DNA from 2 places in the Halobacillus shinanisalinarum genome. Region 1 is predicted to be linked to the other one. Evidence: riboswitches for the same ligand, from Rfam matches in the RefSeq annotation. Region 1 holds a riboswitch; the other holds the start of a gene.

Region 1 (4,475 bases):
CTTTTTCACGAAACTGAAAGGCTGTAATCCCACCAGCGATCGCTTCCTCTAGAATGACCACAGGATCACGCTGGCAATTTTGACTGCCCATGATAAGATATTTTCTTAGTCTTTGCTGTAGATTCATGAGGAAGAATCCTCTAGTTGCGATAGATTCATGGTCAGCGCATCGATAAAATGAGCAGCAAACGTTCCCGGTCCATTCACGCCAGGCTGAGAAGCAGCCTTCTCTGCTGCTAATCCGTAAAATTTCACCGCTGTATAAGCCTGTTTCAGAGGTGTACCTGTCGTTGATAAGCAAGCTGTAACAATTGATCCGAGCAAACAGCCTGCTCCAGTCACTTGCGAAAGCCAGGCATGCCCCGTTTGATTGCTAATCATCTCTTCCCCGTCTGAAATCACATCCACTTTACCTGTCACAATAGCTATCGTGTCAAATTTATCAGCAACTTTTCGAGCGATCTCATCGGCATTGTCTGAATCGACAGAATCGACACCTTTTGTTTCTAAAGGCATCCCAACGAGATGAGCTAACTCGCCTGCATTTCCTTTAATGGCTGTAGGCTGCACTTCTGCTGCGATTCGCTGAAAAGCTTCCGTACGAAACGTTGTTGCCGCCACACCAACCGGGTCAATCACGACAGGAATCCCTTTCTCATTCGCGGCTTTTCCAGCTAAAATCATTGCTTGAACCTGACCCTCTGTTAACGTACCCATATTGATCAATACACCATCAGATACATTCGCAATATCAGCTGCATCTTCCTTAGCCATCGCCATAATTGGTGAACCACCAAAGGCCAATAATCCATTGGCACTAAAGTTCATGACAACTTGGTTCGTTAAGTTATGAATTAGCGGCTGTTTCTCCCTTACTTCGGAAACAATATCTAAAGCCATTTGTTAAAAACCTCCTCGCGTGTAGCAAAGTGATTCGTCGGCCCGCTTCCATTACCTAGATCAAAGGAATGGCGAATCGCTTCCGTAACAAAATGCTTCGCTTGCTCGACAGCTTCTACCATAGGCGCTCCTTGACTTAAATAAGCCGTTATCGCTGCTGAATACGTACAGCCTGTTCCGTGGGTATTTTTCGTTTCAATTCGTTCACTTGTAAAGGTATGAATCCCAGATCCATCATATAAAAAGTCAACCGCTTCTCCTTTTATATGACCACCTTTTACTAAGGCTGCACCAGCACCAAATCTAGTAACCATTTGCTGTGCCGCTTCCTTCATGTCCTCACCGCTCTCAATTGTTCCCCCTAAAATATCCTCTGCTTCAGGGATATTAGGTGTGACAATCGAAGTTAGCGGCAGTAGATTCTCTCGAAGCCATACACGCGACTCCTCATCAATCAGAGGGTCACCGCTTTGGGCAACCATGACAGGGTCCATCACATAAGGTGCAGACAAGTTCGGAACCCACTCGGCAATCGCCTTCATCATACTAACATTTGAGATCATCCCTGTTTTGAAAGCATGTACAGGCATGTCAGAATAAATCGCCTCAAGCTGATCTTTCAGCATCTCAATGGGAAGATGATGAACGCCACTCACGCCTGTTGTATTTTGAGCTACAACCGATGTGATCACACTCATCCCGTAGCTTTTTAGTTCTTGAAATGTCTTTAAATCGGCTTGAATGCCGGCACCACCGCTCGGGTCAGTGCCGGCAATCGTTAACGCACAAGAAACTTGCTTCATTTCGAACTCACCGCCTCCCCTGTCGGCCATTCTTCACAAGTGTACGCCATTTCCCAGAAATTCAATTCAAGTTGACAACTCTTTCGAAAGGCATCTCTCATTCTACGCAACTCAACCTCTGATGCTTCTTCGGCGAGCTCATCAAGGCGATCACACATGGCCATTGATAGCGTATCAAAATCCTCATTCGCGTAGAACTCTATCCAAGGATAGAACGTGTGATTCGGTGTCGGCTGGTACTTTTTCATCAAGTGATTGCCGATTTCAACGTATGTCCAAGGGCATGGGAGTAATGCTGCCAGGATCTCACCAAGTCCGCCCATTTGCGCATGATACATCATGTGTTTAACGTAGTGGTCGGCTGTCGGCGGTAATGGGTAGCCTTGTAGTTCGTCATAACCTATCCCAACGACATCACAGAAGTTGTGGTGTGGATGTGTTTCACTGTTTAAAACAAATCCTACTTGCTCACTGAAATAACCCATGTCACGGCGTTCGGTTGACTTTGATATCGCGACACCATACACGTGCATAAAAGCGTTTAAGTATTCGTAATCCGCTTTAATATAGTGGGCTAGAGCTTGTTCTGGAACCTCACCCTTGCCGATCCCATCAACAAAAGGATGGTTAAAAATCGCTTCAAATAGTTCGTTATTTTCTTTTCTTAATGTTTCGGTAAATGTCATAAATTTTGCCTCCTTATTTTTAAGAAGGAAGCTACTAAGAGTTTTTGTGAGGCTACTTCCCTTTCGCTGGTATTACCCAGATCAGGTTCCAAGGGACTAAGGAAGAATCCTTATCTCAGCGCACTCGCGCCCCTAGTAGTTTCCGAAAGTTATAGATTTGGTTGTGGGATAGCGTTCGATTGACGCATTTTTGATACGACAAATCCGCCGATCAATGCGCCAGTTGTACTGCTGATAAGAAACGAGGGCAAAAAGGCTAGTGCTCCCACCGAACTGCCCATTAGTATGTTGGCATACGGCACGGAAAACATAGCACCTATCATGCCAGTACCAATCACTTCCCCAGCCGCTGCGGTCCAGGGCTTTTTAGACCATTTGTAAAAGTAACCTGCGAGCAAGGCCCCTATCATACCTCCCGGAAACGCAAGCAATGTTCCGAGTCCGAGTAGATTACGAAGCAGGCCGATCGTAAAAGCGATTCCGACTGCTGGGATCGGCCCAAGCGTGATGGCTGCCATCACATTGACGGCATGCTGCACAGGATAGGCTTTAGCAATACCAGCTGGAAACCAAAGCAACTGGGACCCAAGCGTTCCAATTGCTACAAATACCGCCATCGTCGTTAAGAGACGGGTTCGATTCACATTTTCTCCTCCTTTCATTAAGGGAGTGGATTGAACACTAAAAAAGCCAGATCCTAGAGTGGACCTGGCTTCGAGTGGATAAAGTCATAAGACATTTCGTCTGACTACTTCCCTCCGCTGGTGTTAACCAGATCAGGTTCATAAGAGTCGGAAAGCCTACTTGCTTTCCTCTCAGCCCACATTCGGGCCCCCCTAGTAGTTTTACTTCCTATTCGCTTGGTTGCTTTCATCATAACAAAGCATTTTACGTTTGTCACCGTTTACTCTTCTACTTTTTTTAGCATCCATAACCTGACACTAAGCTCAAGCAAAAACAAGTCATCCGAATTTAACAGTGATAATCCTGTTAATTGCTCAATGTTACGCAGTCTGTGGAGTAAAGATTGACGATGCAAAGTCAAGGCCCTCGCTGTTTGACTCACGTTACTGTTATATTTGTTATAAACGATAAACGTCTGAATGAGATCGGTCTGCCGCTTCTGGTCATATTCTATTAAAGGCTGCAGCGTATCTTTTACAATGCTTTCTATTTCTTTTTCATGGGATAGGGCCATGAGAAGTCTGTTCATTCGGGTATCACTAAAAAAGGTACGGTTTCCTTCCTCATGCTGTTGCTTTCCAATATTTAAAGCGGTTACGGCCTCTTCATAGCTTTGGTGGAAGGAAAGAAACCCTTTATTGTGAAAGGATATTCCCCAGGAAATATTTATTCCTGCAAGCAACTCATTTAATCGTCGTTCGATAAGGTCTAGAAATTGATTACTTGTTTCCACATAAGGATGGCTATCTGCCTCCAAGTAGACAATTACTTCTCCATCCTCAAATGTCGTCATCGTTCGCCTTTTCAAGACCTCGCCAGCATGGGTGACCTCTTTTTGAATATAATAATTGCGACTGTGCATTGAAGAGGATAGTACTGAATGATCTGTTGATCCAATAAGGTTATCTACCTTTTTCTTGAAGCGGATAGAACCGACAAGACAAATGTATGGAAGAGTCAAATCATAGCCTAGCAATTGAGCTTTTGACAATATTTGTTTATCTAAGTTTATATCATTCTTGGCTAGATCCAATAAGAAATGATCTCTAAGCCGGATTTCTGTCATTTCAATGGCATCTTCTTTTACAAAATATAGAGCACTAGCTGTTAGCGCATGTTCCAGAATGTTTAGGACAGGCCATGTTAATTCTGCATCGTCTTTTGGCTGAAAGAGAAGGTAGCCTTGTTTTTTATGATTAGACAGGATAGTAAGTTGATAGCAGTATTGCTCACCGATCTTATATTCTTCAATGTAATGATAAAGAGGGTGGTCACGAAACGGTGTTCCCTCAGCCGGAATGAGTTCGTAATCCCCTTCAACTACTCCGTTCAAGACATCGATTATTCTCTGATCAAAATCATAATTAGCACGCAAAATTTTATTGTGGTCACTGATCGCGAC
Region 2 (4,475 bases), 1.2 Mb from region 1:
AATTTAGGTCCTTTACTTTAACCATAAACTAGCAAATGCTAGTTCTTAAGGGGTTTTTTAAACTTTATATACTGAAAATTTTAAATTTTGTGTTATTCTAGTTCAGAAAAGGATTTTAGAAGATCAATAAAAAGGAGGAGACACACAAACATGAAGAAAAGAGCAAGTATTGTTTTATCATTGGCTGCAATCTTGTCCTTACTTGTTTCGCTTTTTCCAGGTGGAATAGGTGTGAATGCTGAAACAGGTATAAACGTTTCTATCGACCCCCATCTAAATAAAGCATTAGAAACGGAGGCAGGACCGTTTGAAGTGGTGGTCACTTTTGAAGGTGAAGGAGCCCCAACTACTCAAGATGTTGCTATCCTCGAAAAGATTGGATTGACGGAAGGGGTTACCATGAAGGCCCTTCCGGTTGCCGGTGTCTTAGCAACAGAAAGTCAGATTGATAAACTAGCACAAGCGGAAGAAGTTCGTTCTCTTTACTTGAACAGAAAGCTGACTTACTTCAACGAGAAGGCTACAGAACTTACAGGAGTCGATCAGGTTCGCATGGATGACCAAATGACAAAATGGAACGAAGGTCTTCCTGTTACCGGGGAAGGGGGCTCCGTTCTTGTACATGACAGTGGGGTCGACGGCACACATGCAGACTTAGAATATGGCTCCCATCTGGTTGAAAATATACTTAGCTCCATTAACTTACACGCCTATAGCGACATCGGCCCTGTGACGTATCAAGAAGGCGTTGTCAACACGGATACAAATTCCGGTCATGGGACTCATGTTGCTGGTACTGTGGGTGGAACAGGACAAATGTCTAACGGAAAATACGAAGGTGTTGCCCCAGGTGCTGATTTAGTCGGCTATGGTTCCGGCGGTGCTCTCTTTATTCTTGATGCTATTGGCGGATTTGACTACGCTTTAACCCATCAGGCGGAATTTGACATTCGCGTCATTACAAATTCTTGGGGTTCATCAGGTGAATTCGATCCGAATGGCCCCGTCAATGTTGCTAGTAAAGTGGCATATGAACGGGGAATGGTTGTGACGTTTGCAGCCGGTAATGCTGGTCCTGAGGCAGATACGATGAACCCGTATTCTCTTGCACCATGGGTGATTTCTGTAGCAGCAGGCACCTTTGAAAGTGAACTTGCTGACTTTTCTTCTCGTGGCGTGAAAGGGGAAAGCGGTACGTTTACTAGCGAAGGTGAAACATATACGTATTTCAATCGGCCAGACGTAACAGCACCAGGTTTAAATATCGTGTCAACTAGAACTCTGTCACCGGTGGGTGTACTTAACACGACCACCGATGCAGAAAATATACCCACAGCTTTTCTGCCGTATTATACTACGTTAAGTGGAACCTCCATGGCCACCCCGCACGTTGCGGGTATAGTCATGTTGATGCTTGAGGCCAACCCGACACTGTCCCCTGACGAAGTATTTGAAATCTTGACAGAAACTACTACGGACATGCCAGGATATGAAGCATGGGAAGTCGGTACCGGCTATGTAAATGCTTATGCGGCCGTAGATCGTGCATTTGAATTGACGGACAGTAAGACTAAAAAGGGGCCGAAACATAAGTCTCTAAGATAATAGACGACAAATATTTATCGTCTATTTGGATGAAAACCGTCTCGAGCATATGCCCGAGACGGTTTTATTTTGTATGCCGGGCATGGGTGTAAGATTCAAGTCCCGAGCGGTGAGGGTCGTTGTAGCCGTTAGCCAAAAACAAGGGTGTCAGGGTGACCTGAATCTAAAGGAAGCTGGTGACAAAGTTCCGCCTTGTGGGATACGAAAGTTGGTTTATCTTTTTCCTTCCCAAGCGATTAGGACTTTTCCAAATTCCTTTTCAAGGTTTTCTATTTTTTGTCGTTCAGTCTCTGAGAGAGTTGCTAACTTGTAGTCATTCTTCATATGAAAACCTCCAATCTAAATTCTTACTTAGAGTATTCGTTAAAAAGCAAAAATTATTCCACTTACGTATATTTCTGAACTCTAACTGACAAATGGATATCCAATTTTAAATGTCAGAAGACAAGGCTAACTTTGTGTGTTAAACTCTAGAAAATAATATAAGAATGCTATTCACTAGGGGAGCCATATGGCTGAGAAAAGAAATGATATTTCTTTGACCCTCTGAACCTGATCTGGTTAATACCAGCGAAGGGAAGTGATGTTGTTAGCATTAATCATCGTTGATTAATGGGGAATAACAGGATCACTTACATGTGGTGCTGTTTTTTTATTATGGAAACGTTTCTTACAACAGAAATGACTGGAGCATTAGAAAATATTTTCAATGGGAGGATGATGATATGGAAAAACTCAGATTTGGCCTGGAATGGTTTCTAAACCCGAACCACCTTCCCTTTTTGATTGGGGTAGAAAAAGGGTGGTTTAAAGAAGCTGATCTGGATGTGGAGATGATAGAACCTGTGGAACACTTTGATGCGATGGATGAAATTTACAAAGGACGTATGGACATGGCTGTTACAGAACCTCTTCACCTAGTACAGGATCGGCTAAAACAAAAGGACGTCATTGGGTTCTCAAGATTTTTAAAATCTGATAGTGGAGTCATGTCACTCGAAAATAAAGGAATCACAAGACCAAAAGATATGCTTGGGAAGAGACTAACCTATCCAAGTGCTCCGGGACCAACAGGATTATCCTTTGTGAAAGCACTGATCGAGGCTGATGGAGCACATTGTAATGTCAGTGACGTAACTCCAGTTAACAAGGGGTTTTATCATACAGATGCTTTAATTCACGATGAAGCGGATATAGCTTTTTCTGTACAACAGCATCATGAAGTTATTGAAGCAAGTGAACGGGGATATGAACCAAGATTCTTTTCACTAAAAGAATGGGGACTGCCTGCAGGTGGGCATTTAATTTTAATTACTTCACGAGAAATTTTAGACAAACGCAGACAAGGGATTGATAAGTTCTTGGAAGTTTTGAAGAGAAGCATTGAGTTTATAGAAAACAAACCTGAGGAAGCAAAGGTGGTTTATTATCAATTTACTGGAAACCGGAAGGATCATATTGAAGCTGCTATTTTAGACGCAACTTTATCATACTTCACAACAGATTTTTCAGTGCCGGTCGCTTATTTTGACGATTTACAAAAATGGCTGAATAAAACAAAACTGACTGATTATTCAATAGACCCTCAGGAATATTGGACTAATGAATTCGTGCATAATAAAGGAGGAAATGACAATGGAAATTAAAGATCAAGTTGTACTCGTCACTGGGGCAAGCCGAGGATTAGGAGCGGAAATAGCCAAAGCCTTCGGACGAGAAGGAGCAAGAGTTATCGTTAACTACAATCAAAGTGAAAGGAAAGCACAGGAAGTAGTTGAAAGTATTGGCGATCGTGCTAGGGCTATTCAAGCAAATATCCTCGATAAAGATCAAGTTCAAGCGATGTTTGATCAAGCAGAAAGGCATTATGGCCAAGCCGTTACCACTGTGATTAATAATGCTCTTGTTAACTTTAAATTTGATGCCGTGAACAGGAAGACCGCGGAAACGGTAACCTGGGAAGAGTATCAAACCCAATTAGAGGGGAGTGTGAAAGCAGCGTTACACACAACACAAACTGCTACTGAAGGAATGCGTGGGCTGAACTTTGGAAGAATTATAAACATCGGTACCAATCTATTTCAAAACCCTGTGGTCCCTTATCATGATTATAATACAAGTAAGGCGGCATTACTCGGTTTTACTAGAAACATGGCTCGCGATATGGGAGCTCACGGTATTACGGTAAATATGGTTTCGGGCGGGTTATTGCAAAAAACGGATGCAAGTGCATCGACTCCTGATGAAGTGTTCGATATGATTAGTGAAAATACACCGCTAAAACGGGTGACAACCCCCGAAGAATTAGCTGATGCTACATTATTTTTCGCTTCGTCGTGGAGTCGTGCCGTTACCGGGCAAAACTTAGTCGTTGATGGTGGCTTGGTCATGGATTAATCATCTTAAAGCTACGGTATGGCGTCTGCAGCCAAGCTCAATAAAGAATCGTGGACAGGTCTAGTGCTAGTTTTTATTATAATAGCAGCCTCACGAGGTGACATAACGTCCTGTCTCAAAAATATAGCGACCTATCTCAGAAATATAACTCCCGATCTTCATGTAATTATGTAACTATCTGTTACAGTCATTAGCTTCCAATGATTTGATTTTTCTTAAGAAAAGAGGCACCTCTCAGTAGAAAGGTGACTCACATACAGGCTTATCTTTTCCCTTCCCAAACGATAAGAACTTTTCCGAATTCCTTTTCAAGATTTTCTGATTTTTCTCGTTCAGTCTCTGAGAGAGTTGCTAACTTGTAGTCATTCTTCATATGAAAACCTCCTTGATTCAAATCTTAATTAGAGTATTCGCTAATAAGTAAAAACTATTCTATTTCGGTATTCCAGTGCTTCTTATGCAAGTCACCACGA

The links. A riboswitch is a leader RNA that binds a small molecule or an ion and turns the genes downstream of it on or off. The one in region 1 is predicted to bind thiamine pyrophosphate.
Region 2: another riboswitch for thiamine pyrophosphate. It lies ahead of MUO14_RS16800 (ABC transporter substrate-binding protein); the one in region 1 lies ahead of thiW (energy coupling factor transporter S component ThiW).

The regions. Positions count from the first base shown of each region.
Region 1 covers NZ_CP095074.1:2,178,301-2,182,775, forward strand. The annotation lists gene thiE (thiamine phosphate synthase) at 1-127, opposite strand, end outside; gene thiM (hydroxyethylthiazole kinase) at 124-900, opposite strand; gene thiD (bifunctional hydroxymethylpyrimidine kinase/phosphomethylpyrimidine kinase) at 891-1,703, opposite strand; gene tenA (thiaminase II) at 1,700-2,389, opposite strand; TPP riboswitch at 2,430-2,533, opposite strand; gene thiW (energy coupling factor transporter S component ThiW) at 2,539-3,033, opposite strand; TPP riboswitch at 3,126-3,237, opposite strand; gene MUO14_RS10765 (PucR family transcriptional regulator) at 3,294-4,475, opposite strand, start outside.
Region 2 covers NZ_CP095074.1:3,387,879-3,392,353, forward strand. The annotation lists gene MUO14_RS16795 (S8 family peptidase) at 151-1,605, shown strand; TPP riboswitch at 2,096-2,201, shown strand; gene MUO14_RS16800 (ABC transporter substrate-binding protein) at 2,331-3,251, shown strand; gene MUO14_RS16805 (3-oxoacyl-ACP reductase) at 3,241-4,002, shown strand.